2 regions of the Streptomyces sp. NPDC006450 genome follow, and region 1 is predicted to be linked to the other one. Evidence: riboswitches for the same ligand, from Rfam matches in the RefSeq annotation. Region 1 holds a riboswitch; the other holds the start of a gene.
What was found. Region 1 has a riboswitch for glycine ahead of gcvT (glycine cleavage system aminomethyltransferase GcvT). Riboswitches for the same ligand answer to the same signal wherever they lie in the genome.

Region 1 (15,871 bases):
CGCGGGACATGCCGCGCGAGACGCAGGCCTGCATGACGCGCCAGATCTCCAGGAGGCCCTCGCGGATCTCGTCCTCGGTGCGCCAGGCCTTCTCGTTCTCCAGCATCATCGAGGAGATCGACAGGCCGGTCTCGTTCGCGAGGCGGAGCATCTCGTCGCCACTGCGGAAGGGGTACTTCAGCGGGGTGTCGTCGAGCTTGATCCGGTCCTCGCCGACGGCGTCCTCGTCCACGACGAACCCGCCGCCGACCGAGTAGTAGGTCTTCTCCAGCAGCGGGGTGCCCGCCTCGTCGTACGCGAAGAGCGTCATGCCGTTCGCGTGGTACGGGAGCGAGCGCCGGCGGTGCAGGATCAGCTGGTTCGGCTCGTCGAAGTCGATCTCGTGGCCGTCACCTATTTCCGTGCCCAGCAGGCGCAGGCGGCCGCTCTGGCGGATGCGCTCGACCTCGGCGTCGGCGGTCTCCACGTTCACGGTGCGGGGGGAATGGCCCTCCAGGCCCAGCAGGACCGCCTTGGGGGTGCCGTGGCCGTGCCCGGTGGCGCCGAGCGAGCCGAAGAGCTCGGCGCGGACCGAGGCGGTCTGGGCGAGGACGCCGTCCTTCTTGAGCCGGGTGGCGAACATGCGCGCGGCGCGCATCGGTCCGACGGTGTGGGAGGAAGAGGGACCGATGCCGATCGAGAAGAGATCGAAGACGGAGATGGCCACGGTTGCGGACTCCTATGTCTGCTCGTGGGTGGGAAGCGTGGGCAGGAGGGGTGGATCGGGTTGATCAGGGGGATCGGGTTGATCGGGGCGATCTGCGGATTTTGTCCGGCAGCCGAGCTTAACGCGGTGAGGTGAACGGCTCGGCCGCCGGACGGGTCGGGAGGGGGTCGCTCAGGCGTGGGTCAGTTCGCGCTCCGGTGCGCCGGCAGCGTCGGCCCGCTCGGCGGGGGAGTCCAGGACCGGGTCCGGGCCCGGCAGGCCCGCGTAGTGGGCCTTGACGCCGGACCGTACGGCCCAGAAGTAGAAGCCCAGGGCCGAGACGGCGACGACGGCGATGTCCACGCCGCCGGGGATGAACCCGTGGCCTCCGAATTCGGGGCTGCCGAGCGCCGACAGCGTGCCCAGCCACAGCAGGAAGGTGATCAGCCACCAGGCCGGGGCGAACTGCTCGGCCAGGTTCTTCTCGCCCTTGCGCCTCAGCACCACGGCCGCGATCGGGGCGGCGACCAGGGTGAGCAGCACCACCTTGCCGGTGTCCGGCCACTTGGACCAGTACAGGGCGCAGGCGGCGAAGGCGAAGGTGATCGGGCAGAGGATCCTGGCCGCCGGCAGGCGGAAGGGGCGCGGCAGCCCGGGCTTGGTCCTGCGGAAGACGCCGACCGCGATGGGGCCGATCAGGTACGAGACCACCATCGCGGCGGAGACCACGCCGGCCAGGGCCTCCCAGCTGTGGCCGACGGTGACCAGCAGCAGGATCGAGAAGCCGAGGTTCAGCCACATCGCGGGACGCGCGGTGCCGTACCTCGGGTGGACCTCGCGGATCTTCTTCGGGAAGAAGCCGGTGTCCGCGAGGTTCTGCGCCATGTACGAGGCCGAGGCGACGTTGCCGATGTTGGCCCCGGACGGGGAGATGAAGGCGCCGAACTGGAGCATCGTGACGACCCAGTGCAGCATCAGCATCTTGGCGAGGTCGGCGAACGGCGAGGAGAAGTTGATGCCGCTCCAGCCGCCGGCCTCGGCCAGCCTCGTAGGCGGGACGCCGCCGATGAAGGCGATCTGCAGGGCCAGGTAGATGACCAGGCCCAGGGAGAGCGCGCCGACCAGTGCCAGCGGAATGGCGCGGCCGGGGTTCTTGGCGGCGCCGCCGAGGTTGACGACGGCCTGGAAGCCGTTGAAGGCGAAGACCACGCCGGAGGTGGTGACGGCGGTCATGACCGCGGACCAGCCGTTGGGCGCGAAGCCGCCGTGGTCGGTGAAGTTGCCGGTGTGGAAGCCGGAGGCGATCAGGGCGATCACGGCCAGCACCGGAATGGCGAACTTGACGAGGGTGAGGAGGTTGTTCGCCTTGGCGAGCAGGGCGACCGACCAGTAGCAGGCCAGCCACAGCGCCACCGTCAGGAACAGCGCCATCGCCATGCCGGAGGTGGTCAGGCCGCCGTTCTCGACGAGGCCCTTGGCCCAGCCGAAGTTCCAGGAGGACATGTACTGCGTACCGGCGATGGACTCGATCGGGATCAGCGCGGCGATGGCGATCCAGACCGCCCAGCCGGTGATGAAGCCCAGGACCGGCCCGTGCGAGATGGTGCCGAAGCGGGCCATCGAGCCGGGCAGCGGGTAGGCGGCGCCCACCTCCGCGTAGGTCATGGCGATCATGCCGATGAAGACGGCGCCGATGACCCAGGCGATGATCGCCGCGGGACCCGCGACCGCCGCTGCCTGCCCCGCGCCGAAGAGCCACCCCGAGCCGAAGATCGAGCCGAGCCCCATCATGATCAGGGCGAAGAGACTGAGTCCCTTCTTGTTCGCTGCACTCATGTCCATGGGGTGTGCTGTCCGTCCTGCCAGGGGGTGCGGTCTTTCCTTTATCCGGAGCCTATTTGCCATTAATTGGAGGATTCAGTGGCACTAGGTCGCCTCCACCTGGGGCTTTGGTCATGAAAGAGGCCCGGCCCTGTGCAAAACAAGGCCGGGCCCTCTCAGGCCGGCGCCTAGAGCGTCGGGTACAGCGGGAACTTCGCGGCGAGCGCCGAGACGCGCGCCTTCAGGTCGTCCGCGTCGTATGCCGGCTTCAGCGCCTGCGCGATGATCTCGGCGACCTCGGTGAAGGCCTCGGCGTCGAAACCGCGGGTGGCCAGCGCCGGCGTACCGATCCGCAGACCCGAGGTGACCATCGGCGGCCGCGGGTCGTTCGGGATGGCGTTGCGGTTGACCGTGATGCCGACCTCGTGGAGGCGGTCCTCGGCCTGCTGGCCGTCCAGCTCGGAGTTGCGCAGGTCGACCAGGACCAGGTGCACGTCGGTGCCGCCGGTGAGGACGTCCACGCCCACGGCCTTGACGTCGTCCTGGACCAGGCGGGCGGCGAGGATCTTCGCACCCTCCAGGGTGCGCTCCTGGCGCTCCTTGAACGCGGGCGAGGCCGCGACCAGGAAGGAGACGGCCTTCGCCGCGATCACGTGCTCCAGCGGGCCGCCCTGCTGACCCGGGAAGACCGCGGAGTTGATCTTCTTGGCCAGCTCCTGCGTCGACAGGATGACACCGCCGCGCGGACCGCCGAGGGTCTTGTGCGTGGTGGTGGTCACGACGTGGGCGTGCGGCACCGGGTTCGGGTGCAGACCCGCGGCGACCAGGCCGGCGAAGTGCGCCATGTCGACCATCAGGTACGCGCCGACCTCGTCCGCGATGCGGCGGAAGGCGGCGAAGTCGAGCTGGCGCGGGTAGGCGGACCAGCCCGCGACGATCAGCTGCGGCTTGGACTCCTTGGCGAGGCGCTCGACCTCGGCCATGTCGACCTCGCCGGTCTCGTCGACGTGGTAGGGGACCACGTTGTAGAGCTTGCCGGAGAAGTTGATCTTCATGCCGTGGGTCAGGTGACCGCCGTGGGCCAGGTTCAGGCCCATGATGGTGTCGCCCGGCTTCAGCAGCGCGAACATCGCGGCGGCGTTGGCCTGGGCGCCCGAGTGGGGCTGCACGTTCGCGGCCTCGGCGCCGAAGAGCGCCTTGATGCGGTCGATCGCGATCTGCTCGACCACGTCGACGTGCTCGCAGCCGCCGTAGTAGCGGCGGCCGGGGTAGCCCTCGGCGTACTTGTTGGTCAGGACCGAGCCCTGGGCCTCCATGACGGCGACCGGAGCGAAGTTCTCCGACGCGATCATTTCCAGGGTGGACTGCTGGCGCACGAGTTCGGCGTCGACGGCGGCGGCGACGTCCGGGTCGAGCTCGTGGAGGGGAGTGTTCAGTACAGACATCAGGGTTCCCTGGGTCAGTTGCCGGAGGTGAGCTTGTCGTACTCGTCGGAGGAGAGCAGGTCGTCCTGCTCCACCGTGACGCGCACCTTGAAGAGCCAGCCACCCTCGAACGGGGCCGAGTTCACCAGGGCCGGGTCGTCGATGACGTCCTGGTTGGACTCGACGACCTCGCCGGTGACGGGGGAGTACAGGTCGCTGACCGACTTGGTCGACTCCAGCTCGCCGCAGGTCTCGCCCGCGGTCACCGTGTCACCCACCTCGGGAAGCTGGGCGTAGACGACGTCACCGAGCGCGTTGGCCGCGAACTCCGTGATGCCGACCGTCGAGACGCCGTCCTCGGCGACCGACAGCCACTCGTGCTCCTTGCTGTAACGCAGCTGCTGGGGGTTGCTCATGACCTGATTCTCCTGGATGCGGGGGAGTGGATACGAACGGTGGTCCTGCAGAGGTCCTGCAGACGGCGCGGGGCGCCGAGGTGCGGTACGGGGCTACTTCTGCCGCTTGTAGAACGGCAGGGCCACGACCTCGTACGCCTCATGCGTACCGCGAATGTCCACGCCGACGCCGGAGGTGCCGGGCGCGGCGTGTGCCGCGTCGACATAGGCCATCGCGATCGGCTTGCCCAGCGTCGGGGACGGGGCGCCCGAGGTGACCTCGCCGACGACCTGGCCGTCGAAGGTCACGGAGAAGCCGGCGCGCGGAACGCGGCGGCCCTCGGCGATCAGGCCGACCAGCTTGCGCGGCGGGTTGGTCGCGGCGCGCTCGGCGGCGGCCTCCAGGGCGGCGCGGCCGACGAAGTCGCCCTCCTTCTCGAACTTCACGACCCGGCCCAGCCCCGCGTCGAACGGGGTGAGCGAGGTGGTCAGCTCGTGCCCGTACAGCGGCATGCCCGCTTCCAGGCGCAGGGTGTCGCGGCAGGACAGGCCGGCCGGGACCAGGCCGACGCCCTCGCCCGCCTTGGTCAGCGCCTGCCACAGCTCCACGGCGTGCTCGGGGGCGACGAACAGCTCGAAGCCGTCCTCGCCCGTGTAGCCGGTACGCGCGATCAGCGCGGGCACCCCGGCGACCGTGCCGGGCAGGCCGGCGTAGTACTTCAGCCCGTCCAGGTCGGCGTCGGTGAGGGAGGCGAGGATGCCGGGGGACTCCGGACCCTGCACCGCGATCAGCGCGTACGCGTCGCGGTCGTCGCGGACCTCGGCGTCGAAGCCGGCGGCGCGCTCGGTGATCGCGTCCAGGACGACCTGGGCGTTGGAGGCGTTCGCGACGACCATGAACTCGGTCTCGCCGAGGCGGTAGACGATCAGGTCGTCGAGGATTCCGCCGTCTTCCTGGCAGATGTGCGTGTAGCGGGCGCGGCCGACGCCGACGGTGGAGATGTTGCCGACCAGGGCGTAGTCCAGGACCTTGACGGCCTCGGGGCCGGTCAGCGTGATCTCGCCCATGTGGGACAGGTCGAACAGGCCGGCCTTGGTGCGGACGGCGTTGTGCTCGTCGCGCTCGCTGCCGTACCGCAGGGGCATGTCCCAGCCCGCGAAATCGGTCATGGTCGCACCGAGCGAACGGTGCAGCGCATCGAGGGCGGTCAGGCGGGGGGCAGTGCTCATGGGTGTGGCTCCCGGGTCCCAGGGCATGACATGACGAGGAGGAGTTCCTCCCCATCTGTCATCGGAACCTGAGAGGTTCGCCGAGAGTTCCCCGCTTCCAGGGGAAGGCCATCGACTTGCACCTTGGGTGGAGCCGTCGCCTCAGCCCTCACGGGCGGTGGCGCGGCTCGCTTTTCAGATCTGCCTCATCCACGCGGTACGGGGCCTGAGAGATTCAAGGGAGGTACTTGCTCCTTCGGCGCCCGGGCACCGCCTTGCGGCGTGCCGGGACTCTCCCGCGCGGATTCAAGCGGCCGGTATGCAGTTAGGTGTCCAGATGGCGCACATCATTGCACGGCGTGCGGCCGAATGGGGGAGGGGGTCCGCAAGCGGAGCGGAACCGGCGCTGCCGGATTACCGTCTCTTTACACTCAGGGGGAACGGGTCCAGGTGACCCGTATCGGGGGAGGCGAGCACTGTGCGGAGATTCGGAGTACTGGCGACGACGACGGGCACCGGCACCGTCGAGGGTGCGGTGTCCGGGGTGCCGACGCAGCGCGGCGTCGTACGGGATCCCGCGGCGGGCGGTGCGGCGGGCGAGCCCGGAGTCGTACGGGACCTGCGCGGAGCCCAGGGCCCGCGACGGCTCCGCTTCGCCGCCGGGGACGTCGTGGTGGTCTCCGGACTGCCCGGCGGCGGCAAGACCACCCTGATCAAGCGGGCCGCGGAGGGCGGCGGCATCGACTCCCAGGACGCCCGCGAGCGCTGGGAGCGCCGGATGCCGGCCGCCCTGCCCTACGCGGTGTACCGGCCGGCCGTCCGGATCGCGCACTACTGGGGCCTGTGGCGGGTGCTCCGCTCCGGGGCCCCGGCCGTCGTCCACGACTGCGGTACGCAGAGCTGGGTACGGGCGCTGCTGGCCTCCGCGGCCCGGCGGCGCGGCCGCGCGCTGCACCTGGTGCTGCTGGACACCACCCCGGAGGAGGCCCGGGCCGGGCAGGCGGCACGGGGCCGGGGCGTGTCGGCGTACGCCTTCGCCCGGCACCGGGGCGCGGTGGCCCGGCTGCTGCGCGAGGCCGAGGCGGGCCGCCCGCCGGCCGGCTGCGCGTCGGTGACCCTCCTGGACCGCCCGGCGGCGTCCCGGCTGACGTCCATCGGCTTCCGCTAGCGGCGGTGAGCCGGCGGCGGCGCGCGGGCGGCGGAGCGACGGCGGCGGCGCGCGGGCGGCCCCCGGTGGAGGTGTCCCGGGCGCCCGTTAATCTCGGGGCGAGACCAAGGGCAAGCGAGCGGAGACGTACATGTGGCCGGGTAACGAGCTGGAGCAGGTGCTCGGGGCGGCGCTCGGACAGGCGGACGCCGGGGGGCGGATCCTGGAGGTGCTCGGGCGGAGCCACCTGTGGATCCCGCTGCCCGGCGGGGTGAACAGCCTGAGCCTGCCCACCATGGAGATCGACGGAGCCGCCTACGTGCCCGTCTACAGCTCCGAGGAGCAGTTCCGCGCCTGCGCCGGACCCACCATGGACTTCGCCGTCGCCCCCGCCGTGGACTTCGCCCGGGGCATGCCCCCGCAGCTCGGCCTCGCGGTCAACCCCGAGGGCTCCGTCGGCGTGCCCCTGCCCCCGCCCGCCGTCGCGGAACTCTGCCGCACCGGCCGCAGCCCGCTCGACGGCCCGGCCACCGGTGGCCGGGTCCGGCTCTTCGAGCCCGACTGGCAGGAGGACCCGGTCGAGTTCCTGACCGCCGCCGCGGAGGAGTTCCGGGCCACCGGAGTCGTCGCGTCCGCGCACCGCTGCCTCGCGAGCGTCGAGGGCGGCTCGCCGGAGCTCTACATCGGTGTCCATCTGGTGGGATGGGAGCCCGGGATGCGAAACGCCCCGATGGACGCGCTGGGCCGCGCCCTGACCCGCGTACCACCGCCCTGGCCGGTGCAGTTGATCCTGCTCGACGCCGCGGAAGACCCGGTCGTGGACTTCATCACCACGCGCGTACGCCCCTTCTACCTGCCGTAGTGACGCTTAAGCTGGTGGCCGACACGCGTGGACGACGGGCGGACGAACAGACGAAGAGGGGTACCGGGTGAGTGCGTCAGGCACGGCCGCGGTCGGGCAGGTCGAGCACATGCTGCGCCAGGTGACTCCCGGGCGCTACGAGAGCTACGAGTCCCTCCTGCACGCCCTGGCCGAGGGACGGCTGTGGATGCTCCTCTGGCAGGGGCAGCCCGGCTCACCGGAGGCCCAGTACGGCGGCATGGAGGTCGAGGGCCTCGGGTACGCGCCCTGCGTGACCTCCCCGCAGGAGCTGGCCACCAGCGGCTGGAACCGCGGGTACGAGGTGGTCACCGGCCGGGACATCGCCCGCGCCCTCTACCCCGACCGCTGGGGGCTGTGGCTCAATCCGCACGCCCAGGGCGGCGGCGTCGGCATTCCCTGGGCCGACCTGCGCCGGATCGCCACCGGGCTGGACCGGATGCCGGCCGGCCCGCTGCGGCTGTCCGAGCCCGCCATCGAGCTGCCGCAGTTCTACGGGCTGCTCACGCAGCACGCACACCGCACGCCCGCCGTGCGCTCGCTGCGGCGCGCCTGGGTGCAGCCCGCGCTGGGGTCCCCGTACCTCGCCGTCGGGCTCGACCTGTACGACACCTCCGCGCACGCGCTGGAATCCGTACGGGAGATGATGCGCCAGTCGGTCGGGACGGTCCCCGAGGGGGTGCCCGTCTGCACGGTCGCGCTCGCGGACGAGCACGATCCGGTGGCGATGTGGCTGCGCGCGCAGACCCGTCCCTTCTACGACCGCGAGGGACAGGCGCCCGCCTACTGAGACGTCCCGCTCGTTGAGACATAGGACCCAAGGCCGCACGGAACAGTCGTTCCGCGCGGCCTTTGCGTTGTCCTGATTTCGACGCTGATGTACGCCCAATAGGCATGCCCGTGGGCTGAGTTGGGCGCCATGTCCGATTCCATACCGAACAGGATGTCTTGCTCCGCTGAGATGACAGTGAAGTCCGGATAACGGGAACTCGACCCTCAGATCACGGTTGCGCATCCATTCACCTGCGGGTCTGGCGGCTGATCGAGCGCCCGATGAAGACTCCCCACCCAAGAGCGGGTCAGTCCTCCAAGAACTGTCCCGCCGCAGGAAATTCGCGCACCAGCACCTCGCACTCCGAGCGCCACTCCGCACCAACGCCGCCACAGCGGCGGGCATGGGCCGGCCCACCCGTCGGCCGAGAGGGGTCCCCACCACGATGACGGCACCACTGCACGACATGAGCGCGGAGACACCCGCACCCGTGTCCGTAGCCGACGTCCCCGCCAAGGCCATCGAAGGCCGTTCTCCCGGCCGCATCGCCTGGATGCGGCTCAAGCGCGACAAGGTCGCGCTGGCCGGCGGTTTCGTCGTGCTCCTGCTGATCCTCGTCGCACTCTTCGCGCCGCTGATCGTCAGCGCGTTCGGCCACCCCCCGGAGGAACTGCACGAAGACATGCTGGACCCGCTGCTGGGCCTGCCGGCAGGCGACTACGGCGGCATGAGCGGCGACTTCCTGCTGGGCGTCGAGCCGGTCAACGGCCGCGACGTGTTCAGCCGCATCGTCTACGGCGCCCGCATCTCGCTGCTGGTCGCCTTCCTGTCCGCCTTCGTGGCGGTCTCGCTGGGCACCTTCTTCGGCATCGTCGCCGGCTACTTCGGCGGCTGGGTCGACGCGGCCATCAGCCGGGTCATGGACCTGCTGCTCGCCTTCCCGCAGCTGCTCTTCATCATCGCGCTGGTCTCGGTCGTCCCGGCCAAGCTCTGGGGCTTCGAGGGATCGGGCCTGCGGATCGCCGTACTGGTCCTGGTGATCGGCTTCTTCGGCTGGCCCTACATCGGCCGCATCGTCCGCGGACAGACCCTGTCGCTGCGCGAGCGGGAGTACGTCGAGGCGGCGCGGAGCCTGGGCGCGGGCCGGATGTACATCCTGTTCCGCGAGCTGCTCCCGAACCTGGTCGCGCCGATCACCGTCTACGCGACGCTGATGATCCCCACCAACGTGCTGACCGAGGCCGCGCTCAGCTTCCTGGGCGTCGGCGTCAAGCCGCCCACGCCGTCCTGGGGCGAGACCCTCTCGACGGCCGTGCGGACCTATGAGGACGATCCGCTCTTCATGATCTTCCCCGGCATGGCGATCTTCATCACCGTGCTGGCCTTCAACCTCTTCGGCGACGGCGTCCGCGACGCCCTCGACCCGAAGGGCTCCCGTTAGCCGTCCCCGCAGGTCATCCCGCAGGGCACCCGTAGGTCAGAACCGCAGGGCACACCGGAACCCGGCTTCGAACCGGAATCACAACGGAGGGTTGCGAGCATCGTGACTACCCATCGCATGTCCAAGCGCAGGCTCGTCGCCGGCACGGCCGTCGTGCTCGCGACGATGCTGGCCGCGACCGCCTGTGGCGGCGACGACGGCAAGACGAAGGAAGACAAGCCGGCAGCGGCGGGCGGCTTCAACGCCGCCATCGGCAAGATCGCCAACGCTTCCACCAAGAAGGGCGGCGAGCTCAAGTTCGTCGGTACCCAGGAAGCCGACTCGTGGGACCCGCAGCGCGGTTACTACGGCTTCATGTGGGACTTCTCCCGCTACTACGCCCGCCAGCTCGTCAGCTTCAAGGCGGAGCCGGGCAGCAAGAGCACCGAGCTCGTCCCCGACCTGGCCACCGCCAACGCGGAGATCAGCGACGGCGGCAAGACCTACAAGTACACCCTCAAGGACAACGTGACCTGGGAGGACGGCACCCCCGTCACCGCCCAGGACATCAAGTACGGCATCGAGCGCACCTGGGCCCAGGACGTCATCTCCGGCGGCCCGGTCTACCTGATGCAGGTCCTCGACCCGAAGACCGAGTACCCGGGTCCGTACAAGGACACCGCCCCGGACAAGCTCGGCCTCAAGGCGATCGAGACGCCGGACGCGAAGACCATCATCTTCAAGCTCCCGCAGCCCAACGGTGACTTCGAGCAGATGCTGGCCATGCCGGCCGCCAGCCCGGTCAAGCAGGAGAAGGACACCGCGGCCAAGTACGGCCTCAAGCCCTTCTCCAACGGCCCGTACAAGATCGACTCGTACGAGCCCAACAAGAGCATGAAGCTCTCGCGCAACACGAACTGGAAGCCCGAGTCGGACACCATCCGCAAGGCGCTCCCGGACACCATCTCCGTCACGTTCATGGCGAACGCGGACGACATGGACAAGCGCCTGATGAACGGCGAGTTCGACCTGGACATCAACGCGACCGGCATCGGCCAGGCGGCCCGCGCCACCGCGCTGAAGGACCACAAGGACAACCTGGACAACGGCCAGACCGGCTTCATCCGGTACGCCGTGATGCCGCAGACCGTCGCGCCGTTCGACAACGTCGAGTGCCGCAAGGCCGTCATCTACGCGGCCGACAAGAAGTCCCTGCAGACCGCCCGCGGCGGCCCGCAGGCCGGTGGCGACATCGCCCCCAACATGCTGCCGCTGGGCATCAAGGGCGCTGACGGCAAGTACGACCCGTACGAGGTCCTGAAGAACGACGGCAAGCCGAACGTCGAGAAGGCCAAGGCCGCCCTGAAGGCCTGTGGCAAGGAGACCGGCTTCAAGACCACCATCGCGGTCCGCAACAACAAGCCGGTCGAGGTCGCCACGGCCGTCTCCCTGCAGAACGCCCTGAAGCAGGTCGGCATCGAGGCCGACGTCGACCAGTTCGACGGCGCCCAGACCTCCGGCATCATCGGTTCGCCGAAGGTGGTCAAGGAGAAGGGCTACGGCATCATCATCATGGGCTGGGGCGCCGACTTCCCGACCGGTCAGGGCTTCTCCCAGCCGCTGGTCGACGGCCGCTTCATCCTGCAGAGCGGTAACAACAACTTCTCCGAGCTCAACGACCCGGCGATCAACAAGCTGTTCGACGACGCCATCGCGGAGACCGACCCGAACAAGGCCGGCGAGATCTACAAGCAGATGAACCAGAAGGTCTCCGAGGCCGCGGTCTACCTGCCCTTCGTCTACGACAAGACGATCTCGTGGCGCAGCAGCCGCCTGACCAACGTCTACACGTCCGACGCGTACAACGGCCGGTACGACTACGCCTCGCTCGGCGTCCAGTAGACAAACCGTCCGATTCAGTTCCAGTGCCACACCCGCTAGGCACGAAGGGCAGGTGATGGCCGCGGCGGCGGCTCGGGGGCGCTCTCCAGAAGAGGGCGTCCCCGGGTCGCAGCCAGGCCGAGCGCAGTGCTTGCATATCTCATCCGGCGGATCTTCGCCGTCATCGTCATGCTGTTGGTCATCTCGCTGGTGACCTTCGGAATCTTCTTCCTCTTCCCGAAGATGATCGGGACGGACCCGGCCCTGTACTTCGTCGGCAAGCAGTCCGACCCCGCCGCCATCGAGGGCATCCGGCAGAAGATGGGTCTCGACGACCCGATCCTCGTCCAGTTCGGCAAGTTCGTCGTCGGGCTGGTGGCGGGTCGTACGTACGCCAACGGCAACGACGTCACGCAATGCGCCGCGCCCTGCTTCGGCTACTCCTTCAAGACCGAGCAGGAGGTGTGGCCGCTGCTGACCGACTGGCTGCCCGTCACCCTCTCGCTCGCCGCCGGTGCCGTCGTGCTCTGGGTGATCGGCGGTGTCGCCGCAGGCGTCATCTCCGCCCTCAAGCGCGGTACGGTGCTGGACCGTTCGGCGATGGGCCTCGCCCTCGCCGGCGTCTCCCTCCCGATCTACTTCACCGGCATGCTCGCCATCGCCTTCTTCTCCGACCAGCTCGGCTGGTTCGGACGGCCGGAGAAGACCTTCGCCGAGGACCCGGGCACCTGGTTCAACGGCATGGTCCTGCCGTGGATCTCGCTCGCCTTCCTCTACGCGGCGATGTACGCGCGGCTCACCCGCGCGACCATGCTGGAAGTGCTCAACGAGGACTACATCCGCACCGCGCGCGCCAAGGGGCTGACGGAACCCGTCGTCATCGGCAAGCACGCGATGCGCTCGACCATGACGCCGATCCTGACCGTCCTGGGTCTCGACCTGGGCGCACTGATGGGCGGCGCGGTCCTCACCGAGTACACCTTCTCGCTGCACGGCCTCGGCTACAGCGCCGTCCGCGCCATCAGCGAGCACGACCTGCCGGTCATTCTCGGCATCACCCTGATCTCCGCCTTCTTCGTCGTCGCGGCCAACCTCGTCGTCGACCTCTTGTACGCGGTGATCGACCCCCGAGTGAGGCTGTCATGACCGATTCGACGACGCCCGCCGTGACGGGCGCACTGAACGAGCCCGTCGCCCCCGGCGCGCCCGGCACCGCGTTCCTCGACGTACGCGACCTCAAGGTGCACTTCCCCACGGAAGACGGCCTGGTCAAGTCCGTGGACGGACTCTCCTTCACGCTGGAGAAGGGCAAGACCCTCGGTATCGTCGGCGAGTCCGGCTCCGGCAAATCGGTGACCTCGCTGGGCATCATGGGCCTGCACCGGGTCGGCCAGTACGGCCGCCAGCGGGCCCGGATCTCCGGGGAGATCTGGCTCGACGGCAAGGAACTGCTGTCCAGCCCCGAGGAAGAGGTCCGCAAGCTGCGCGGCCGGGAGATCGCGATGATCTTCCAGGACCCGCTGTCGGCGATGCACCCCTACTTCACCGTGGGCAAGCAGATCGCCGAGGCCTACCGGGTGCACAACAAGGCCGACAAGAAGACCGCCCGCAAGCGGGCCGTCGAGCTCCTGGACCGCGTGGGCATCCCCGAGCCGCACAAGCGGGTCGACAGCTACCCGCACGAGTTCTCCGGCGGCATGCGCCAGCGCGCGATGATCGCGATGGCGCTGGTCAACAACCCCGAACTGCTCATCGCGGACGAGCCGACCACCGCCCTCGACGTCACCGTCCAGGCGCAGATCCTCGACCTGATCCGGGACCTGCAGAAGGAGTTCGGCTCCGCGGTCATCATGATCACGCACGACCTCGGCGTGGTCGCCGAGATGGCCGACGACCTCCTCGTGATGTACGGCGGCCGGTGCGTGGAGCGGGGCAGCGCGGAGAAGGTGTTCTACGAACCCCGGCACCCGTACACCTGGGGCCTGCTCGGCTCCATGCCGCGCATCGACCGGGAGCAGACCGAGCGCCTCATTCCGGTCAAGGGCTCGCCGCCCAGCCTGATCAACATCCCGAGCGGCTGCGCCTTCAACCCCCGGTGCCCGTACGCCGACCTGCCCAAGGACGACGTCACGCGGACCGTACGGCCCGAGCTGTCCCTCGTCGACACCTCCGCGGAGGGCGCCGGCCGGCACTGGGCCGCCTGTCACCTCTCCCCGGAGCAGCGGGACCGGATCTGGACCGAAGAGATTGCGCCGAAGCTGTGACCGAAATGAACAAGACGGGCGAGTCCGCCCAGGCCGTGCTCCCCGCCCAGGCGGTGGACTCCCCGGAGCCGCTGCTCAGGGTGACCGGACTGGTCAAGCACTTCCCCATCTCCAAGGGGCTGCTGCGCCGCCAGGTCGGGGCCGTGAAGGCCGTCGACGGCATCGACTTCGACGTCCGCCGCGGTGAGACCCTCGGCATCGTCGGCGAGTCCGGCTGCGGCAAGTCGACCATGGGCCGGCTGATCACCCGGCTGCTCGAACCGACCGGCGGGAAGGTCGAGTTCGAGGGCAAGGACATCACGCACCTGAGCGTGTCCGGCATGCGCCCGATGCGCCGCGACGTGCAGATGATCTTCCAGGACCCCTACGGCTCGCTGAACCCCCGGCACACGGTGGGCACCATCGTCAGCGCCCCGTTCAAGCTCCAGGGAGTCCAGCCGGAGGGCGGCCTCAAGGCGGAGGTCCAGCGACTCCTCTCCCTGGTGGGCCTCAACCCGGAGCACTACAACCGCTACCCGCACGAGTTCTCCGGCGGCCAGCGCCAGCGCATCGGCATCGCCCGCGCACTGGCCCTGAAGCCGAAGCTCGTCGTGGCGGACGAGCCGGTCTCGGCCCTGGACGTCTCCATCCAGGCCCAGGTGGTCAACCTGCTGGACGACCTCCAGGAGGAGCTCGGCCTCACGTACGTGATCATCGCCCACGACCTGTCGGTCATCCGGCACGTCTCGGACCGGATCGCGGTCATGTACCTCGGCAAGATCGTCGAGCTCGCGGACAACAAGTCCCTGTACACGGCGCCCATGCACCCGTACACCACGGCCCTGATGTCGGCCGTTCCGGTGCCGGACCCGCGCCGGCGCGGAGCGCAGAGCGGCCGCATCCTGCTCAAGGGCGACGTCCCTTCGCCGATCTCGCCCCCCTCCGGATGCCGCTTCCACACCCGGTGCTGGAAGGCGACGCAGGTCTGCACCACGCAGGAGCCTCCGCTCGTCGCGCTGAAGACCGGCCATCAGGTGGCCTGCCACCACCCGGAGAACGCCCCGGACCAGGCCCCGGGCGACCCGGCTCTCCCGGGCGCGGCCGACGCCGTGACGGAGCCGACGGACTGACGGACGCCGGCGGGGCGGGAACAGCCCCGCCGGCACCTGTTCGCGGCGCTTCGAGGGCCGACCCCCACCCGGACCGGCCCGCCGAGAGGCGACCGGCAGAATGACCCCCGTGCTCCACGATCTCTTCCCGCCCGGAGTCCAGCACGGCTTGGACCTCGCGGGCATCTTCGTCTTCGCCACGGCCGGCGCCCTGCTCGCCGTACGCAAGAACTTCGACGTCTTCGGCATCGTCGTCCTCGCGCTCGTCACCGCTCTCGGCGGCGGCCTGTTCCGCGACATCGTCATCGGCGCCACGCCCGCCGCCGCCTTCAGCGATCTCGGGTTCTTCGTCACACCGCTGGTCGCCGCCGCGCTCGTCTTCTTCCTGCACCCCGAGGTCCAGCGCATCAACCGCGCCATCAACGTCTTCGACGCGGCCGGCCTCGGGCTGTTCTGCGTGACGGGCACCACCAAGGCGTACGAGTTCGGCCTGGGCCTCACCGCCTCCGCCGCGCTCGGCGTGGCGACCGCCGTGGGTGGTGGCGTGCTGCGCGACGTCCTCGTCAACGAGGTGCCCTCGCTGCTGCGCGACCGCGAGATGTACGCCGTGCCGGCCCTCGTCGGCGCCTCGATGGTGGCGCTCTTCATCAGCTTCGACAACCTGAACGCCGTCACGACGGGCCTGGCGATCGTCACCACCTTCGTCCTGCGGCTGCTGGCCATGCGCTACCACTTGCGGGCGCCCCTCGCCTGGAACCGCCGCTCGTCCGTGGCGGAGGAGCCGTAGGCGCGGGCGTAGCGGTCGCCACATCAAGGAAAGCTACCGCTTAGTAAGGTGCCGGTGTACGGTCGTTCCATGTCACACGCAGCTGCCAAGGCGTCCAT
Region 2 (15,871 bases), on a different contig from region 1:
GAGGACGACCGGGCCCTGCTGGTGCTGCTCGACCTGGTGGCCGCCGAGAAGCGCAGCGGCAAGGTGGCGCTGCCGGTGACCACGACCCGGATCGCCGAGCAGGTGGCGGCGTACCACGGGACCCAGGTGGAGTGGACGACGACCTCGCCCGACGATCTGACCCGGGTGGGCCGGGCGGAGAACACCATCTTCGGCGGTGACGGGCGGGGCGGATTCATCGTCCCCGAGTTCAGCAGCGTCTTCGACGGATCGGCTGCCTTCGTGCAGCTGATCGGGCTGGTGGCGCGGACGCAGCTCACGCTCAGCCAGATCGATGCCCGGATCCCGCGGGCGCACGTGCTCAAGCGGGACGTGCCGACCCCGTGGGCGGTGAAGGGGCTCGTCATGCGGCGGGTCGTGGAGGCGGCCGGGGACCGGCAGGTGGACACCACCGACGGGGTGCGGGTCGTGGAGGCCGACGGGCGGTGGGCCCTGGTGCTGCCGGACCCGGCCGAGGCGGTCACCCACCTGTGGGCGGAGGGACCCGACGACGCGTCCGCCCAGGCGCTGCTGGACGGCTGGGCAGCGGTCGTGGACGGCGCCGGGCACTGAGCCCGCACGGAGCCGGTTCAGGCCGCAACGCAGCGGCGTAGGGACGGACGTCCGGTGGAGCGGGCGGGGCGAAGGCCCCGTCCCGTCCACCGGACGTCCGCATTCGGTGGGAGCGGCGCCGACATGCGACGATGTGCGGCATGTCGCAGCCGTCCCACAACCGCAGTTCGGCACCTCCGGCGCGGCCGGACGCTTCCATGTCGCTGCTGACGCACGTGATGGACCACTCCCTCGACGAGGGCTACGCGGAGGCTTCGGCCCGGCGCGAGGCCGAGGGCACGTCCGGCCTGCCGCGGACCCTCAAGGCCAAACTGGGTCTCGCCGCCGGGCTCGTGCTCGCCGCCATGGTCGTCACCCTGGGCGCCGCGCAGGCGCGGGCGACCGCGCCGGTGCTGGCCAAGGAACGTCATGAGCTCATCGACCGCGTCGAGCGGGCCGACGCGCACGCGGACGGACTGGAGCGGGACATCGACGGGCTGCGGGACGCCGTCGCCGACCGGCAGCGCGAGGCGCTCAAGCAGCACGGCGGCGAACAGGGCCAGCTCGTGGCGCTGCTGTCCGGGGCCACCGAGGTGCACGGGCCCGGGATCAAGCTGACGGTGGACGACGCGAAGGGCTCGACGACCGCGGACGGCTCCGCGCCGCGCGAGAGCGCCGGATTCTCGGACACCGGGCGGCTCCGCGACCGCGATATGCAGAAGATCGTCAACGGGCTGTGGCAGTCGGGGGCGGAAGCGATCTCGATCAACGGGCAGCGGCTGACGTCCCTCTCGGCGATCCGGGCCGCGGGTGACGCGATACTGGTCGACAACAGGCCGCTGGTGCCGCCGTACGAAGTGCTGGCGATCGGCGACAAGAAGCGCCTCGGGACCGCGTTCCAGGACTCCGCGGACGGCCAGTACCTGCACGTGCTGCAGGAGAACTACGGCATCCGCTACTCCTTGTCGTCCGAGGCCGAGGTGCGCCTTCCGGCCGCGTCGAGCCTGACCGTACGAACGGCTACAGCAGCAGAGCAGCAGAAGGGTGCATCGTGATCGCGGTACTGGGCCTCGTGGTCGGAGTGGTGGTCGGACTTCTCGTCCGGCCCGAAGTGCCGGCCGTGGTGGAGCCTTATCTGCCGATCGCCGTGGTCGCGGCGCTGGACGCGGTGTTCGGAGGCCTGCGCGCGATGCTGGACGGCATCTTCGTGGACAAGGTCTTCGTGGTGTCGTTCCTGTCGAACGTGGTCGTGGCGGCGCTGATCGTCTTCCTCGGCGACAAGCTGGGGGTCGGCTCCCAGCTGTCCACGGGTGTGGTCGTCGTCTTCGGCATCCGCATCTTCTCCAACGCCGCGGCCATCCGCCGGCACGTGTTCCGGGCGTGAGGCCGATGAGTACGAACGACACCCCGCCCGAGGAGCCCGGGGCCGCGGCCCAGCGGCCGAAGGCACAGCCTCCGCTGGAGCCGCCGAGCGGGCCGGTGGGCCAGGAGCCCCGGCCCGGGCAGCAGGAGCGGGGCCGGGAGGAGACCGGACAGGCGCCGGTCGACGACGCGCCGACCGGGTACGTGCCCACCGGGCCCGCGCAGACGACGCCCGAGCAGAGCGCGCCCGAGCAGACCGGCCGGCAGCGGCTGGCGGACGGGCTGTGGCCGCCGCGGGTGAGCCGTGCCCAACTGATCGTCGCGGTGCTGCTGTTCGTCCTGGGGCTCGGTCTGGCCATCCAGGTACGGTCGAACAGCGACTCCAGCGCGCTGCGCGGGGCCCGTCAGGAGGACCTCGTACGGATCCTCGACGAGCTGGACGGGCGGACCAAGCGGCTGGAGGACGAGAAGCAGACGCTCGAAGACCAGCGGCGGGAGCTCGAGAGCAGTTCCAACCAGGCCGAGGAGGCCCGGAAGCAGACCGTGGAGAAGGAGCGCCAACTCGGGATCCTGGCCGGTACGGTGGCCGCGCAAGGGCCGGGGATCGTGCTGAAGATCACGGACCCCAAGGGCCAGGTGCAGTCGGACAAGCTGCTGGACACCCTCCAGGAGCTGCGGGCGGCCGGGGCCGAGGCGATCCAGATCAACGGGGTGCGGATCGTGGCGGACTCGTACTTCTCGGACGAGGAGGACGGGGTCGCGATCGACGGTAGGAAGGTCACACAACCCTATGAGTTCAAGGTGATCGGCAAGCCGCAGGACCTGGAGCCGGCGCTCAACATTCCCGGTGGCGTCGTCCAGTCGCTGGAGAAGGAGCAGGCGGTCGTCAGCGTCACACGTCCGGCGAAGATCGTTGTGGATGCCTTGCGGGCTGCGAAGCAGCCTGACTACGCTCGGTCGTCATCGTCGTGACGCGGGAGGTGCGCGAGACCGGCTCATGCGGGCGCATGCCTGCGGGGGGTCGACGCACCGAAGTCGCGGTGCGTGGTGGAAACTGTCTGATGGTTACGGACGTTGTAAGTATGTCCGGGTCGGCAGGTGTTGCATTCGGAGTTCGTCCTGCCCCACGGGCGGGTCTGTTTCGGTCAAGGGGAATCGCCCGTGAAGTTGTTTGAGAAGTTGTTCGGCAAGAAGAACCGCGAGGACAGTGGTGCGGCCAGGCACCGCGCGGGGCATGGCGACGTGGAAGGGCAGGGCGACCGGCCGCTCTTCCGCGACGAGGTCGCCGGGGCGGGTGACATTTCGGGCGCGCACGGCGCGTCGACTGTTGACCCTGCCGGTACCGGACGCATAGGTTTCGGTGAACCATCAACCTCAAGTACGGGTGGAGGGTTTGCCCCCGACCCGTATGCCACCAATGCCTCCGCGGGGCAGCCGCGGCGCGAGGAGCCGTCCATGTCGGCCGAGCAGATTTGCAGCAGGTGCGGGCACCGCAGCGATGCGGCGAGCCGGTTCTGCTCCAACTGCGGGGCGCCGCTGCGGGCGGGTCTGACGCCGGAGCGTGCCTCGGAGACCACGTCCACCATCTCGATCTCGGGCCTGGAGGCCTACGAGGCCGAGGTGTCGGGACAGACGCACGTGTCGTCCTCGCTGTCCCCCGAGGCCCAGGCCGCGGTGGAAGCGCTGCCCCCGGGTTCCGCCCTGCTGATCGTGCGGCGCGGCCCGAACTCCGGCAGCCGGTTCCTCCTGGACGGTGAGCTGACGACGGCCGGCCGGCACCCGCAGAGCGACATCTTCCTGGACGACGTCACCGTCTCCCGGCGCCATGTCGAGTTCCGCAGGAGTCACGACGGTTTCACCGTCTCCGACGTCGGCAGCCTCAACGGCACGTACGTGAACCGTGAACCGATCGACTCCGTCGCCCTGCACAACGGCGACGAGGTGCAGATCGGCAAGTACCGGCTGGTCTTCTACGCGAGCCTGCGGGGGCACTGACCCTTCAAGGGAAGGTCCCATGCTGCGTATCCCGGCAGGCGGTGCCGCCAAGAGCGGCACCGCCACCGCCGCCTCCTCGGGCGTGCGGCTGGTGAGCATCGGCACGGTGCTCACGATGCTGCGTGACGAGTTCCCCGAAGTCACGATCTCGAAGATCCGTTTCCTGGAGGCGGAAGGGCTCGTCGAGCCCCGGCGCACACCTTCCGGATATCGCAAGTTCAGCACCGACGACGTGGAGCGCCTCGCCCACGTCCTGCGGCTCCAGCGCGACCACTACCTTCCGTTGAAAGTCATCCGCGAGCAGCTCGACGCGCTCGCACGGGGCGAGCAGATCCGTATCCCGGCGCCCACCGCGCACGGGGAGTCCGTCGATCCCGCGAGCCCCGTCGCCCTCTACGGCGAGGTGGGCCGGGAGCGGCCGACCGCGGCCCGGGTGGGCCGGGCCGAGCTGCTCGCCGCCGCGGAGGTGGACGAGGTCCAGCTCGTGGAGTGGGAGTCCTACGGGCTCATCGCGGAGGCGCCCGGCGGCGGATTCGACGCCGAGGCCGTCACCGTGGCCCGTCTGGTGGCCGATCTCGGCCGATTCGGTCTGGAGCCGCGCCACCTGCGCGCGATGAAGGCCGCCGCCGACCGGGAGGCCGGTCTGGTGGAGCAGGTCGTCTCGCCGCTGCGCCGGCACCGCAATCCGCAGACCAGGGCCCATGCGGAGGCCACCATGAAGGAACTCGCGGGGCTTTCCGTACGGCTGCACGAGGCCCTCGTACAAACTGCTCTCGGCGTGCGGCTGCACTGATGCCACGGGGGTTTTAGGGCCGACTTCGGGCGACTTCTGAGGGGCTTGGGGGCCGGCTTGGGGGAGCCCGACTACCCAAACATGCCGGGCAGGTCCTAGGGTTGCTGTGTGAACGAGCTCGACGTTGTGGGTGTCCGGGTGGAAATGCCCTCGAACCAACCGATCGTGCTCCTGCGTGAAGTGGGAGGCGACCGGTACCTCCCCATCTGGATCGGACCAGGGGAGGCGACCGCCATTGCCTTCGCGCAGCAGGGCATGGCCCCTGCCCGGCCTCTGACACACGACCTTTTCAAGGACGTGCTGGAAGCGATCGGCGAGGAGCTCACCGAAGTCCGGATCACGGATCTGCGGGAGGGCGTTTTCTATGCGGAGCTCGTCTTCGCCAGCGGAGTCGAGGTGAGCGCGCGGCCCTCCGACGCCATAGCGCTCGCCCTGCGGACCGGGACGCCGATCTACGGCAGCGACGGCGTGCTCGACGACGCCGGAATCGCGATCCCGGACGAGCAGGAGGACGAGGTGGAGAAGTTCCGCGAGTTCCTCGACCAGATCTCGCCAGAGGACTTCGGTACCGGCCCGCAGTGAGGCGCGGGTCGCGCCGTCCTCCCGGATATTTCAGCCCATTCGAGTAGCCTTTCCCCGCAATGGGGTACGGGAAACCACTCTCAGGGTGATTATCACTCGGCGTGCCGAGTGTGGCGATCGTTGACGCACCCCTGGTGACTGCCTACCTTCGAGATGGCAGGTCAAGGACGGAGGGTCGGCGTGAGAGTCACGGGCGACGGTATGACCGGGGGCATCCCCGCACGGAGTGACGGTGGGCCGTACCCGCTGCACGGTGGTGCGGTGAACTCCGCGCGCCGTCAGCCGGAGACCGCGCCGGTCGGTTCGGTGGGGCCGGTGGGGCCCCAGGGCGGCGAGTCCGCCCCCGAGCAGGTCGGATACCGAGGGCCGACGGCGTGTGCCGCGGCCGGCATCACGTACCGGCAGCTCGACTACTGGGCGCGGACCGGGCTGGTGGAGCCCACGGTGCGTCCCGCCTACGGGTCGGGGACGCAGCGCCTGTACAGCTTCCGGGACGTGGTCGTCCTCAAGATCGTGAAGCGCTTCCTGGACACCGGGGTGGCGCTGCAGAACATCCGCACCGCCGTGCAGCACCTGCGGGACCGGGGTTTCTCCGACCTGGAGCGGATGACGCTGATGAGCGACGGCGCCACCGTGTACGAGTGCACCTCGCCCGATCAGGTCGTCAGCCTGCTCCAGGGCGGCCAGGGGGTCTTCGGCATCGCCGTGGGCGTGGTCTGGCGCGATGTCGAGAACGCGCTGTCGCAGCTGCACGGGGAGCGCGTGGACACGGGCGAGACGGTGGTCGGGCACAACCCCGCCGATGAGCTGGCCGCCCGGAGGAACCGGGCCGTCTGAGGCGGCGGGCGGGGCCGGGGACGGGCCGGGTGGTCCGTCCGGTTCCCGGCGGGGCCTGCTCGCCCCGCCCGGAGTGCGGTTGCCGCAGGCGAGCCGCCCGCCTCGCCTGCTTTGGGTTCGGGCCGCCTGCGCCGGGGTTCGGGCCGATTGTCAGTGGTGTAGGGCAGCATCGGAGCTGTGAGAGCCGCGCCGACCATCCTGCACCTGGACATGGACGCCTTCTACGCCTCCGTGGAGCAGGCGTCGAAGCCGAGCCTGCGCGGCAAGGCCGTCATCGTCGGCGGGCTCGGGCCGCGCGGGGTCGTCGCCACCGCCTCCTACGAGGCCAGGCGGTACGGGGTGCATTCGGCCATGCCGATGGCCCAGGCGCGGCGGCTCTGCCCGAACGGCGCGTGCCTGATTCCGCGCTTCAGCCTGTACCGCGAGGTCAGCGACACGGTCATGGGGCTGCTGCGGGAACTGTCCCCGCTCGTCGAGCCGCTCAGCCTGGACGAGGCCTTCGTGGACCTGGAGGCGGGCGGCGTCGCCTTCGACGCGGAGGCCGCGCGGGCCGTGGGCGAGCGGCTGAGGGCCGACATCGCCGCCGCGACCGGGCTGAGCGGGTCGGTGGGGCTCGCGGGGTCCAAGATGCTGGCCAAGGTCGCCTCCGAGGAGGCCAAGCCGGCCGGGCTGCTGCTGATCGACGTCGGGACGGAGCGGGCACACCTCGCGCCGATGTCGGTACGGACCCTGCCCGGGGTGGGGCCGGCCACCGGGGAGCACCTGCGGCGGGCCGGGATCACCACGGTGGGGGAGCTGGCGGCGGCCGGTGAGGACGAACTGATCCGGATGGTGGGGCGCTCGCACGGGGTCGGGCTGTACCGGATGGCTCTGGGTGTGGACGAGCGGCCGGTGGTCGCCGAGCGCGATGCGAAATCCGTGTCCGTGGAGGACACCTTCGACGTGGACCTGCACGACCGGGTGCGGATCCGGAACGAGGTGCAGCGGCTCGCGGACCGGTGCGTGGAGCGGCTGCGCGGGTCGGGGCACTCGGGACGGACCATCGTGCTCAAGGTCCGGCGGTACGACTTCTCCACGCTGACGCGCTCGGAGACCCTGCGGGGACCTACGGACGACCCCGCGGTGGTGCGGGAGGCCGCGGCGCGGCTGCTGGAGTCCGTGGACACCACGGGCGGGGTGCGGCTGCTGGGGGTGGGCGTGACGGGGCTGGCGGACTACACGCAGGAGGACCTCTTCGCCTTCGCCGATGCGATGGCCGCGCGGGGCGGCGGCGCCGGGGACGAGGGGGTTGCCGTCGCCCCGGGGGCGGGCGCGGGCGCGGCCGCAGGGGTGCGTGCGGGGCGGATGCCTGCCGCCGCTGACGGGGCACAGGCGGCCCGGGGCGCGGATACCGGGCCGTGGCCGGGGGAGCGTGGCGGCCCAGGTCAGGGTGGGGCTGTGGCCGTCGCCGGGTCGGGGTCGGGTGAGCGCGTCGGGCAGAGCCAGGAGCAGGCGGCTGGTGAGGCCGTGGGGTCGGGGCCGGGGGAGAGCGGCGGGCAGGGCCCGGGCGCTCAGCAGGGCTTGGTGCAGGGCCAGGGGGCTGGGGCGGGGCAGCGTGAAGTTGCTGGGCAGGATCAGATCGCCCAGCAGGGGCAGGGGCAGGGTGAGGCCGCCGGGCACGGGCCAGGGGATGCCGGGGGTGTCGAAGGTGTGGTTGAGCGGCGGTGGGCGGCCGGGAGCGATGTGCGGCATGCGGTGTACGGGCCCGGGTGGGTGCAGGGCAGCGGGGTCGGGCGGGTGACCGTACGGTTCGAGCAGCCCGGATCCGAGCCGGGCCGGGTGCGGACGTTCCTGGTGGACGACCCGGATCTGGAGCCCTCCGATCCGATGCCGCTGGTCGGGGACCGGGCCGTGGGGGTCGGGGGCTCGACGGCTCCGGAGTGAGTCCGGGGGGGAAGGTCATTTTTTCGGCGTGCCGGGTGCCAGTGCCCGGGATCGCCCGCGGCACCGTTCGGGGACGGGAACCGTTCATTGCCGGGGGCGTGGGGGCGTGGGGGCGTGGGGGCGTGGGGGCCGGGCAACAGTTCGCTGCCTGGTAGCCCGTGCCTGCCGCCGAGTGTCGCCACGGCCCGCCTGGCGCCACTGGATGCCGCATGCACGCTGCTGGGTCATCGCTGCCTGCACTGTGGTGCTGCACCCGCTTGCCTGCTGCCGGTATCGGGCGCCCGCAGCTCGCCCGCTGGCCTCAACGCGCGCAGCTCGCGCCCGTCGGCCGTTTCCGTTGCCGGGTGCGCAGGGGCGGTCCTCTGGGCCCGTGGCCCGCGGCCTGCTGCGACGTGCTGGACGTCCACGGCCCACGGCCCGCCATCGGTCCGCTACCTCGCGCCTATCGCTGCCGCGGCCGAAAGCTGGGCTTCGACGGTGCGCTCAGCCCGACCGGTGCCTGGGCTGAGGACGCTGGGTGACCAGCGCCATGCTCGCGCGCCGCGAAACGGAAACGTCTGTCGGCGGGTGTCCGTAGCCGGGTGCTCGCGGATGGTGCCCGCTGCCGCGGTGGGCCGGTGGGCAGCGGGGGCGGGGGCGTCAGGGGGTGTCGGGGGTTGTGTGGCCGAAGTCGTGCTGGAAGTCGGACGGGAGGGCCAGGTCCAGGCCGTAGTGGTGGTAGAGCTGCAGCTCCTGTTCGGGGGAGAGGTGGCGGCCGACGCCGAAGTCGGGGGCGTCCTTGATGAGGGAGCGCTCGAAGGGCACGCGCAGGGTGTCGCCCACCATCTCGCTGGGCTCCAGCGGGACGAAGGCGTCCCGGCTGAAGAGTCCGGTGCGTACGGCGGCCCATTCCGGGACGCCCGTGGCATCGTCGAGGTAGACCTCGTCGACGGTGCCGATCTTGGTGCCATTGCGGTCAAACGCCTTGCGGCCGATCAGGCTGCGGGGATCGATGTCGGTCTGCACGGGCCGGTCCCTCCATCTGGGCGCAACTCCTCCGTAATGACTACAAAAGTGCATTTCCGGAGAGGGGGCCACTCGAGGGAGGCTTCCAGATCCTCGCTGGTAGGCTGGGTGACGGCTGTTGACCCTGTGCGGGAGAGTCCTCCGAGTGAGTGAGACGGAGGCGCCGAAGGAGCAAATCCTCCCCGGAATCTCTCAGGCATACGTACCGCACGTGGTGAGGCCACTCTGGAAAGCAGGTGCGGGTACCGGGCGCGCAGTGCCGGTCCCTCTCCTCACCGACGGTGAAAGCCGGATCTCGTGGGCGACCCCCGCGCGGCCCGGTGAAGCTCTCAGGTTGTGATGACAGAGGGGGAGGCCGTCCGGGTGCCCGCGCCGTGGTGCCCCTCGCAGGTCGTACGACCAGGAGGCCTCCGTACATGACCGCCAACCGCATTTCGCTCTCCCAGCTGGAGCGAGGCATCCCCTTCGAGCAGCGCCACATCGGCCCGGATGCCGAGGCGCAGGCGAAGATGCTCGCTCAGGTGGGCTACGGCTCCCTCGACGAGCTCACCGCAGCCGCGGTGCCGGATGTGATCAAGACCACTGACGCGCTGACCCTGCCCGAGGCGCGGACCGAGGCCGAGGTGCTCGCCGAGCTGCGTCAGCTCGCCGACCGCAACCAGGTCCTCACCTCCATGATCGGCCTGGGCTACTACGGCACCTTCACGCCGCCGGTGATCCTGCGCAACGTCATGGAGAACCCGTCCTGGTACACGGCGTACACGCCGTACCAGCCGGAGATCTCCCAGGGCCGCCTCGAAGCCCTGCTGAACTTCCAGACGGTCGTCGCCGAGCTGACCGGCCTGCCGACCTCCGGCGCCTCCCTGCTCGACGAGGGCACGGCGGCCGCCGAGGCCATGACCCTGGCCCGCCGCGTGGGCAAGGCCAAGGGCAATGTCTTCCTCGTCGACGCCGACGCGCTGCCGCAGACCATCGCGGTGATCGAGACCCGTGCGGAGCCGATCGGCATCGAGGTCGTGGTCGCGGACCTGTCCGACGGGATTCCGGCCGAGATCGCCGAGCGCGGCGTCTACGGTGTGCTCCTGCAGTACCCGGGTGCTTCCGGCGCCGTGCGGGAGATCAAGCCGGTCATCGAGCAGGCGCACGCCCTCGGTGCCATCGTCGCCGTCTCCGCCGACCTGCTCGCCCTGACCCTGCTGACCTCGCCGGGTGAGCTGGGCGCGGACATCGCGGTCGGCACCACCCAGCGCTTCGGCGTCCCGATGGGCTTCGGCGGACCGCACGCCGGCTACATGGCCGTCCAGGACAAGCACGCCCGGTCGCTGCCCGGCCGCCTCGTCGGCGTCTCCGTGGACGCGGACGGAAACAAGGCCTACCGCCTGGCGCTGCAGACCCGTGAGCAGCACATCCGCCGCGAGAAGGCCACCAGCAACATCTGCACCGCGCAGGTGCTCCTCGCCGTCATGGCCGGCATGTACGCCGTCTACCACGGCCCGGACGGGCTGCGGACGATCGCCCGCCGCACCCACCGCTACGCCGCCCTGCTCGCCGCCGGCCTGACGGCCGGCGGGGTCGAGATCGTGCACGGCGCCTACTTCGACACGATCACCGCGCGGGTCCCCGGCCGGGCCGCCGAGGTCGTGGCCGCGGCCCGCGAGGGCGGGGTCAACCTCTACCAGGTCGACGCCGACCTGGTCTCCGCCTCCTGTGACGAGACCACGCTGCGCGCCGACATCGACGCCGTGTGGGCGGCCTTCGGGGTCACCGCCGACGTGGAGGCGCTCGACGCCGCCACGGCCGACGCGCTTCCCGAGGGGCTGCTGCGCGAGGACGCGTACCTGACCCACCCGGTCTTCCACCAGCACCGGTCCGAGACGGCGATGCTGCGCTACCTGCGCAAGCTCTCCGACAAGGACTACGCGCTGGACCGCGGCATGATCCCGCTGGGCTCCTGCACCATGAAGCTCAACGCGACCACCGAGATGGAGTCGGTCACCTGGCCCGAGTTCGGCCAGCTGCACCCGTTCGCCCCGGTCGAGCAGGCCGAGGGGTACCTCACGCTCATCACCGAGCTGGAGGAACGTCTCTGCGAGGTCACCGGCTACGACAAGGTCTCCATTCAGCCGAACGCCGGCTCCCAGGGTGAGCTCGCCGGCCTGCTGGCCGTCCGTGCCTACCACCGGGCGAACGGCAACGAGCAGCGCACCGTCTGCCTCATCCCGTCCTCCGCGCACGGCACCAACGCCGCGAGCGCCGTGATGGCCGGCATGAAGGTCGTCGTCGTCAAGACCGCCGACGACGGCGAGGTGGACGCGGACGACCTGCGCGCCAAGATCGAGCAGTACCGCGACGAGCTCGCCGTGCTGATGATCACGTACCCCTCCACGCACGGTGTGTTCGAGGAGCACGTCGCCGACATCTGCGCCCAGGTGCACGACGCCGGCGGCCAGGTCTACGTGGACGGCGCCAACCTCAACGCCCTGGTGGGCCTGGCCAAGCCGGGTCACTTCGGCGGCGACGTCTCGCACCTGAACCTGCACAAGACCTTCTGCATCCCGCACGGCGGCGGCGGCCCGGGCGTCGGCCCGGTCGGTGTCCGGGCCCACCTGGCCCCGTACCTGCCCAACCACCCGCTCCAGCCGACCGCCGGTCCGGAGACGGGCGTCGGCCCGATCTCGGCCGCTCCGTGGGGCTCGGCGGGCATCCTGCCGATCTCCTGGTCGTACGTGCGCCTGATGGGCGGCGAGGGCCTCAAGCGCGCCACCCAGGTGGCCGTGCTCGGCGCCAACTACATCGCCAAGCGCCTGGAGCCGCACTACCCGGTGCTCTACACCGGCCCCGGCAACCTGGTCGCGCACGAGTGCATCATCGACATGCGCCCGCTGTCGAAGGCGACGGGCGTCAGCATCGACGACATCGCCAAGCGCCTGATCGACTACGGGTTCCACGCGCCGACCATGTCCTTCCCGGTCGCGGGCACGCTCATGATCGAGCCGACGGAGTCCGAGGACCTCGCCGAGATCGACCGCTTCTGCGACGCGATGATCGCCATCCGCGCCGAGATCGAGCGGGTCGCGGGCGGCGAGTGGCCGGTGGACGACAACCCGCTGGCCAACTCCCCGCACACGGCGGCGGCGCTGGGCGGCGAGTGGAACCACCCCTACACCCGCGACGAGGCCGTCTTCCCGGGCGGGGTGTCGGCCGCGGAGAAGTACTGGCCGCCGGTGCGCCGCATCGACGGTGCCTTCGGTGACCGGAACCTGGTGTGTTCCTGCCCGCCGCTGGACGAGTACGACAACTGACGCAGTCACATGACGCGGTGACGTGACGAAGGGGCCGGTCCGGGAGTTCTCTCCTGGACCGGCCCCTTTCGTTCGCGTCGTCGGCTAGGCCGCCTTCATCACCCGCGTCGCCGCGAGCGGGCGGTGCGGGGCGATGATCTGGCCGTCCGGCAGCAGCTCACCGGTGTCCTCGAAGAGCAGGACGCCGTTGCACAGCAGGCTCCAGCCCTGTTCCGGGTGAACGGCCACGGGGTGCGCGGCCTCCCGGTCGGCGGAGTCGGCGGACGGGCATGCTGGCTTGTGCTGGCACATGGATGCGTTCTTTCGCTGCGGTGTGGTCTGTGTGCTGCGGCTCGATGCGTTGTTCATGGCCGCCCCCCGTATCAACGACTTGGCTCGGTCAGAGTCCCCAGTGTTCCCCCACGACCTAGTGTCCGGAGGGATTTCCCAGCAGCTGTCCTCATAGATTGATGACGCATCACCCGTGCGGGCGGTTCAGCTCAACTCCCCTGTCATTTCGGATGGTTCGATGGGGGCCCGAGTGGGCTAGGCCGAATGGGCACATCCGGCCAGGGGCCGGATCAGGCGGCCGGCGCGGCCATGGAAGGCGGGACCGGGGGAGCCGTCGGCGTGAGCCGATGGGTCAGTACGGGCAGCAGTTCGGACACGGGGTGCGGCCGGTAGGCGGCGATGCCGGGCGGGGCGGGCGCCAGCGGGACCAGGAGGTCGGCGGCGGCCGGCAGTCCGGCGGAGGCGTCGGCTCCCACCGACCCGTGCAGCCACAGGGTCAGCATGTACAGCTCCGGTACGGACAGCAGCCGCGGCTGGTAGTTCTTCCCGAGCGATTCGGCCTGGCGCAGCGCACGTTCGGTGGCGGCGACGTAGGGGCCCTCGAAGAAGTGGGAGAAGGCCCACCCGTCGGGGGTCAGCCGGGTGTCGGCCGCCGCGACGTAGCGGTCGCCGCTGCGGATCAGGAACCGCCAGCCGGTCAGGCGGGTACGCGGCGGCCTTCCGTCGGCGGTGAGGCCGGAGACGTGCAGCCGGTCCAGGACGTGGACGGGCAGCGGCAGTTCGGCGGTCATCGGTCCCTGGAGGGCGCGCAGGGCCGGGGTGTGCGCCTCGTGGACGGCGGTGGGGGAGCCGAGGGCGGCGAGGACACTGCGCAGTGCGGGCGCGGGAGCCGGAGGGACGTGCAGCGGCATGGTGGGTCGCCTCTCGCTTGGGAGACCTGTGGAACGGGGCTTGTGCGGGGTGCGGACGACGCTGTCGCATTCTGGGGTCAGAGGAGGGCTGAGGGGCAATGGCCGCGCGCCAACTCTCTGCCTCGCATGCGGAGTTTATCCGACATGTGTTCACGCGGTGTTTCGGCTAGCGGTCCCGCCTATTGCCGACAAGGCGCTTACCGGTCCCGCTGACGTGGCATTCATGCCGGGTGCGCGCAAAATTTCCGCGCTGACCTCGGAGGTTACCGGATGGGGGCTCGGCTGAAAAGCGCCGGTTATCGATAACCGGCAAGGTCTACGCTGTATTTGCACAGGAGGCCTTGCCAGGTGAATGTGCCAAAGCACCTGTCGGCCAAACCGGCGCGCGCTCCCCGCCAGTCACGCCCCCTCCGCGTTATCGATCACGCCGCCGGGGCATCATCGACCGTAACGCGCGCCTGGGTGGCGGATCCATTCCACACCGGCCAGGCCCAGTCGAGGAGGGACGCTCCGATGGGGGAGAAGGTCGTGGCGGGCGGATTCGACCTGTCCGATCGGCAACGGTACCGGAGGAAGCTTCACGAGTGCCTGGAGGTACTGGAGCGACTTCTGGAGGAGAAGAGGTTCGATCGTCCCAAGAACATGATGGGGCTGGAGATCGAGTTGAATCTCGCGGGTGCCGACGGGTTGCCGAGAATGGTGAATGCGCAGGTGCTCGAACGTATTGCGAGCAACGATTTCCAGACCGAACTGGGAATGTTCAACCTGGAGGTGAACGTCCTCCCGCACCGGCTCGGCGGGCGGGTATTCGACCAGCTCGCCGAGGAACTGAGCGCGGGTCTCGGCTATGCCCACCGGCAGGCGCTGGAGGTCGACGCCGGGGTGGTCATGATCGGAATTCTGCCGACGATCTCCCGCGCCGACCTGGTCACCGCCAACCTCTCGGCGGTGGACCGCTACTCCCTGCTCAACGAGCAGATCCTCATGATGCGGGGCGAGGACTTCGTGCTCGACATCGACGGGGTCGAGCGGCTGACCTGGACCTCCGGGTCGATCGTGCCGGAGGCCGCCTGCACCTCCGTACAACTGCACCTGCAGGTGACCCCGGCCCGGTTCGCGGACGTGTGGAACGCGGCCCAGGCGGTGGCGGCCGTACAGATAGCAGTCGGCGCCAACTCGCCCTTCCTGTTCGGGCGGGAGCTGTGGCGGGAGTCGCGGCCGCCGCTCTTCCAACAGGCCACCGACACCCGGCCGCCTGAGCTCCAGGCGCAGGGGGTGCGCCCGCGCACCTGGTTCGGCGAGCGGTGGGTGGACTCGGCGTACGAGCTCTTCGCGGAGAACGTCCGCTACTTCCCGGCCCTGCTGCCGATCTGCGACGAGGAGGAGCCGCTGCGGGTGTTCGCCGAGGGCGGGGTGCCGAGCCTGCAGGAGCTGGTGCTGCACAACGGCACCGTCTACCGCTGGAACCGGCCCGTCTACGGGGTCGCCGACGGGGTGCCGCACCTGCGCGTGGAGAACAGGGTGCTGCCCGCCGGCCCGACGGTGGCCGACGTCGTCGCCAACGCGGCCTTCTACTACGGGCTGGTACGGACCCTCGCGGACGAGCAGCGCCCGGTGTGGAGCCGGCTGCCCTTCGCGGAGGCGGAGGCGAACTTCGACGCGGCCTGCCGCTACGGCATCGACGCCCGGCTGCGCTGGCCGCGCCGGGGCCGGGGCGGGGGACTGGCGAGCGTGCCGGCGGTACGGCTGGTGCTGGAGGAACTGCTGCCGATGGCGGCCGCCGGACTGGACGCATGGGGCATCGAGCCCGCCGACCGGGACCACTACCTCGGCATCATCGAGGAGCGGTGCCGGCGCCGGGTGAACGGAGCCACCTGGCAGGTGGACACGTACCACCGGGCGCTCGCGGGCGGGCTGGAGCGGGACGCGGCACTGGCCGCGACCACGCGCCGCTACAGCGAGCTGAGTCACCGGGGCGAACCCGTGCACACCTGGCCGGTGGGCCTGGGGGGTGGCGCCGCGGAGGCCGGAGCGGCGGCCGCGGACTGATTCCCCGTCCCGCCCGGTCCCGCCCGGTGATCCCCTTGCCCCGTCGAGGAGGCAGTATGGGGTGATCGGGGCGTGACGCCCCGCGAGATGTCGCAGCGGTGGCGGGACGGGAGACGGGCGTGCGGACGGAGCCGGAACCGGTGGTCGGGGAGCTCGAACTCGGCGAGGGTTCGAAGGAACGCAGGATGCTGCGCTCCGAGACGCTGCTCGTGCTCGCGCTGTCCCTGGGCGCGAGCAGCGTCTCCGCGCTCATCAGCTTCATCGGCTCGCTG

Region 2: it holds a riboswitch for glycine, as region 1 does, so the genes downstream of both, gcvP (aminomethyl-transferring glycine dehydrogenase) here and gcvT (glycine cleavage system aminomethyltransferase GcvT) in region 1, are expected to answer to the same signal.

What each region holds. Positions count from the first base shown of each region.
Region 1 is NZ_JBEXPT010000084.1:6,276-22,146, reverse strand. Features, by position in the region: gene ABZY57_RS22820 (L-serine ammonia-lyase) at 1-706, opposite strand, end outside; gene ABZY57_RS22815 (APC family permease) at 878-2,527, opposite strand; gene glyA (serine hydroxymethyltransferase) at 2,695-3,951, opposite strand; gene gcvH (glycine cleavage system protein GcvH) at 3,966-4,346, opposite strand; gene gcvT (glycine cleavage system aminomethyltransferase GcvT) at 4,440-5,555, opposite strand; glycine riboswitch at 5,740-5,843, opposite strand; gene ABZY57_RS22795 (AAA family ATPase) at 6,013-6,702, shown strand; gene ABZY57_RS22790 (enhanced serine sensitivity protein SseB) at 6,833-7,543, shown strand; gene ABZY57_RS22785 (enhanced serine sensitivity protein SseB C-terminal domain-containing protein) at 7,611-8,351, shown strand; gene ABZY57_RS22780 (ABC transporter permease) at 8,779-9,774, shown strand; gene ABZY57_RS22775 (ABC transporter substrate-binding protein) at 9,892-11,655, shown strand; gene ABZY57_RS22770 (ABC transporter permease) at 11,782-12,780, shown strand; gene ABZY57_RS22765 (ABC transporter ATP-binding protein) at 12,777-13,898, shown strand; gene ABZY57_RS22760 (dipeptide ABC transporter ATP-binding protein) at 13,904-15,007, shown strand; gene ABZY57_RS22755 (trimeric intracellular cation channel family protein) at 15,117-15,773, shown strand; gene ABZY57_RS22750 (thioesterase family protein) at 15,843-15,871, shown strand, end outside.
Region 2 is NZ_JBEXPT010000098.1:2,770-18,640, forward strand. Features, by position in the region: gene ABZY57_RS24565 (mannose-1-phosphate guanyltransferase) at 1-591, shown strand, start outside; gene ABZY57_RS24570 (DUF881 domain-containing protein) at 723-1,625, shown strand; gene ABZY57_RS24575 (small basic family protein) at 1,622-1,954, shown strand; gene ABZY57_RS24580 (DUF881 domain-containing protein) at 1,960-2,904, shown strand; gene ABZY57_RS24585 (FHA domain-containing protein) at 3,388-3,927, shown strand; gene ABZY57_RS24590 (MerR family transcriptional regulator) at 3,947-4,720, shown strand; gene ABZY57_RS24595 (bifunctional nuclease family protein) at 4,829-5,302, shown strand; gene ABZY57_RS24600 (MerR family transcriptional regulator) at 5,483-6,139, shown strand; gene ABZY57_RS24605 (DNA polymerase IV) at 6,317-8,062, shown strand; gene ABZY57_RS24610 (PRC-barrel domain-containing protein) at 8,702-9,067, opposite strand; glycine riboswitch at 9,187-9,285, shown strand; gene gcvP (aminomethyl-transferring glycine dehydrogenase) at 9,484-12,369, shown strand; gene ABZY57_RS24620 (DUF5999 family protein) at 12,454-12,660, opposite strand; gene ABZY57_RS24625 (hypothetical protein) at 12,930-13,550, opposite strand; gene ABZY57_RS24630 (glutamate-cysteine ligase family protein) at 14,064-15,599, shown strand; gene ABZY57_RS24635 (CPBP family intramembrane glutamic endopeptidase) at 15,785-15,871, shown strand, end outside.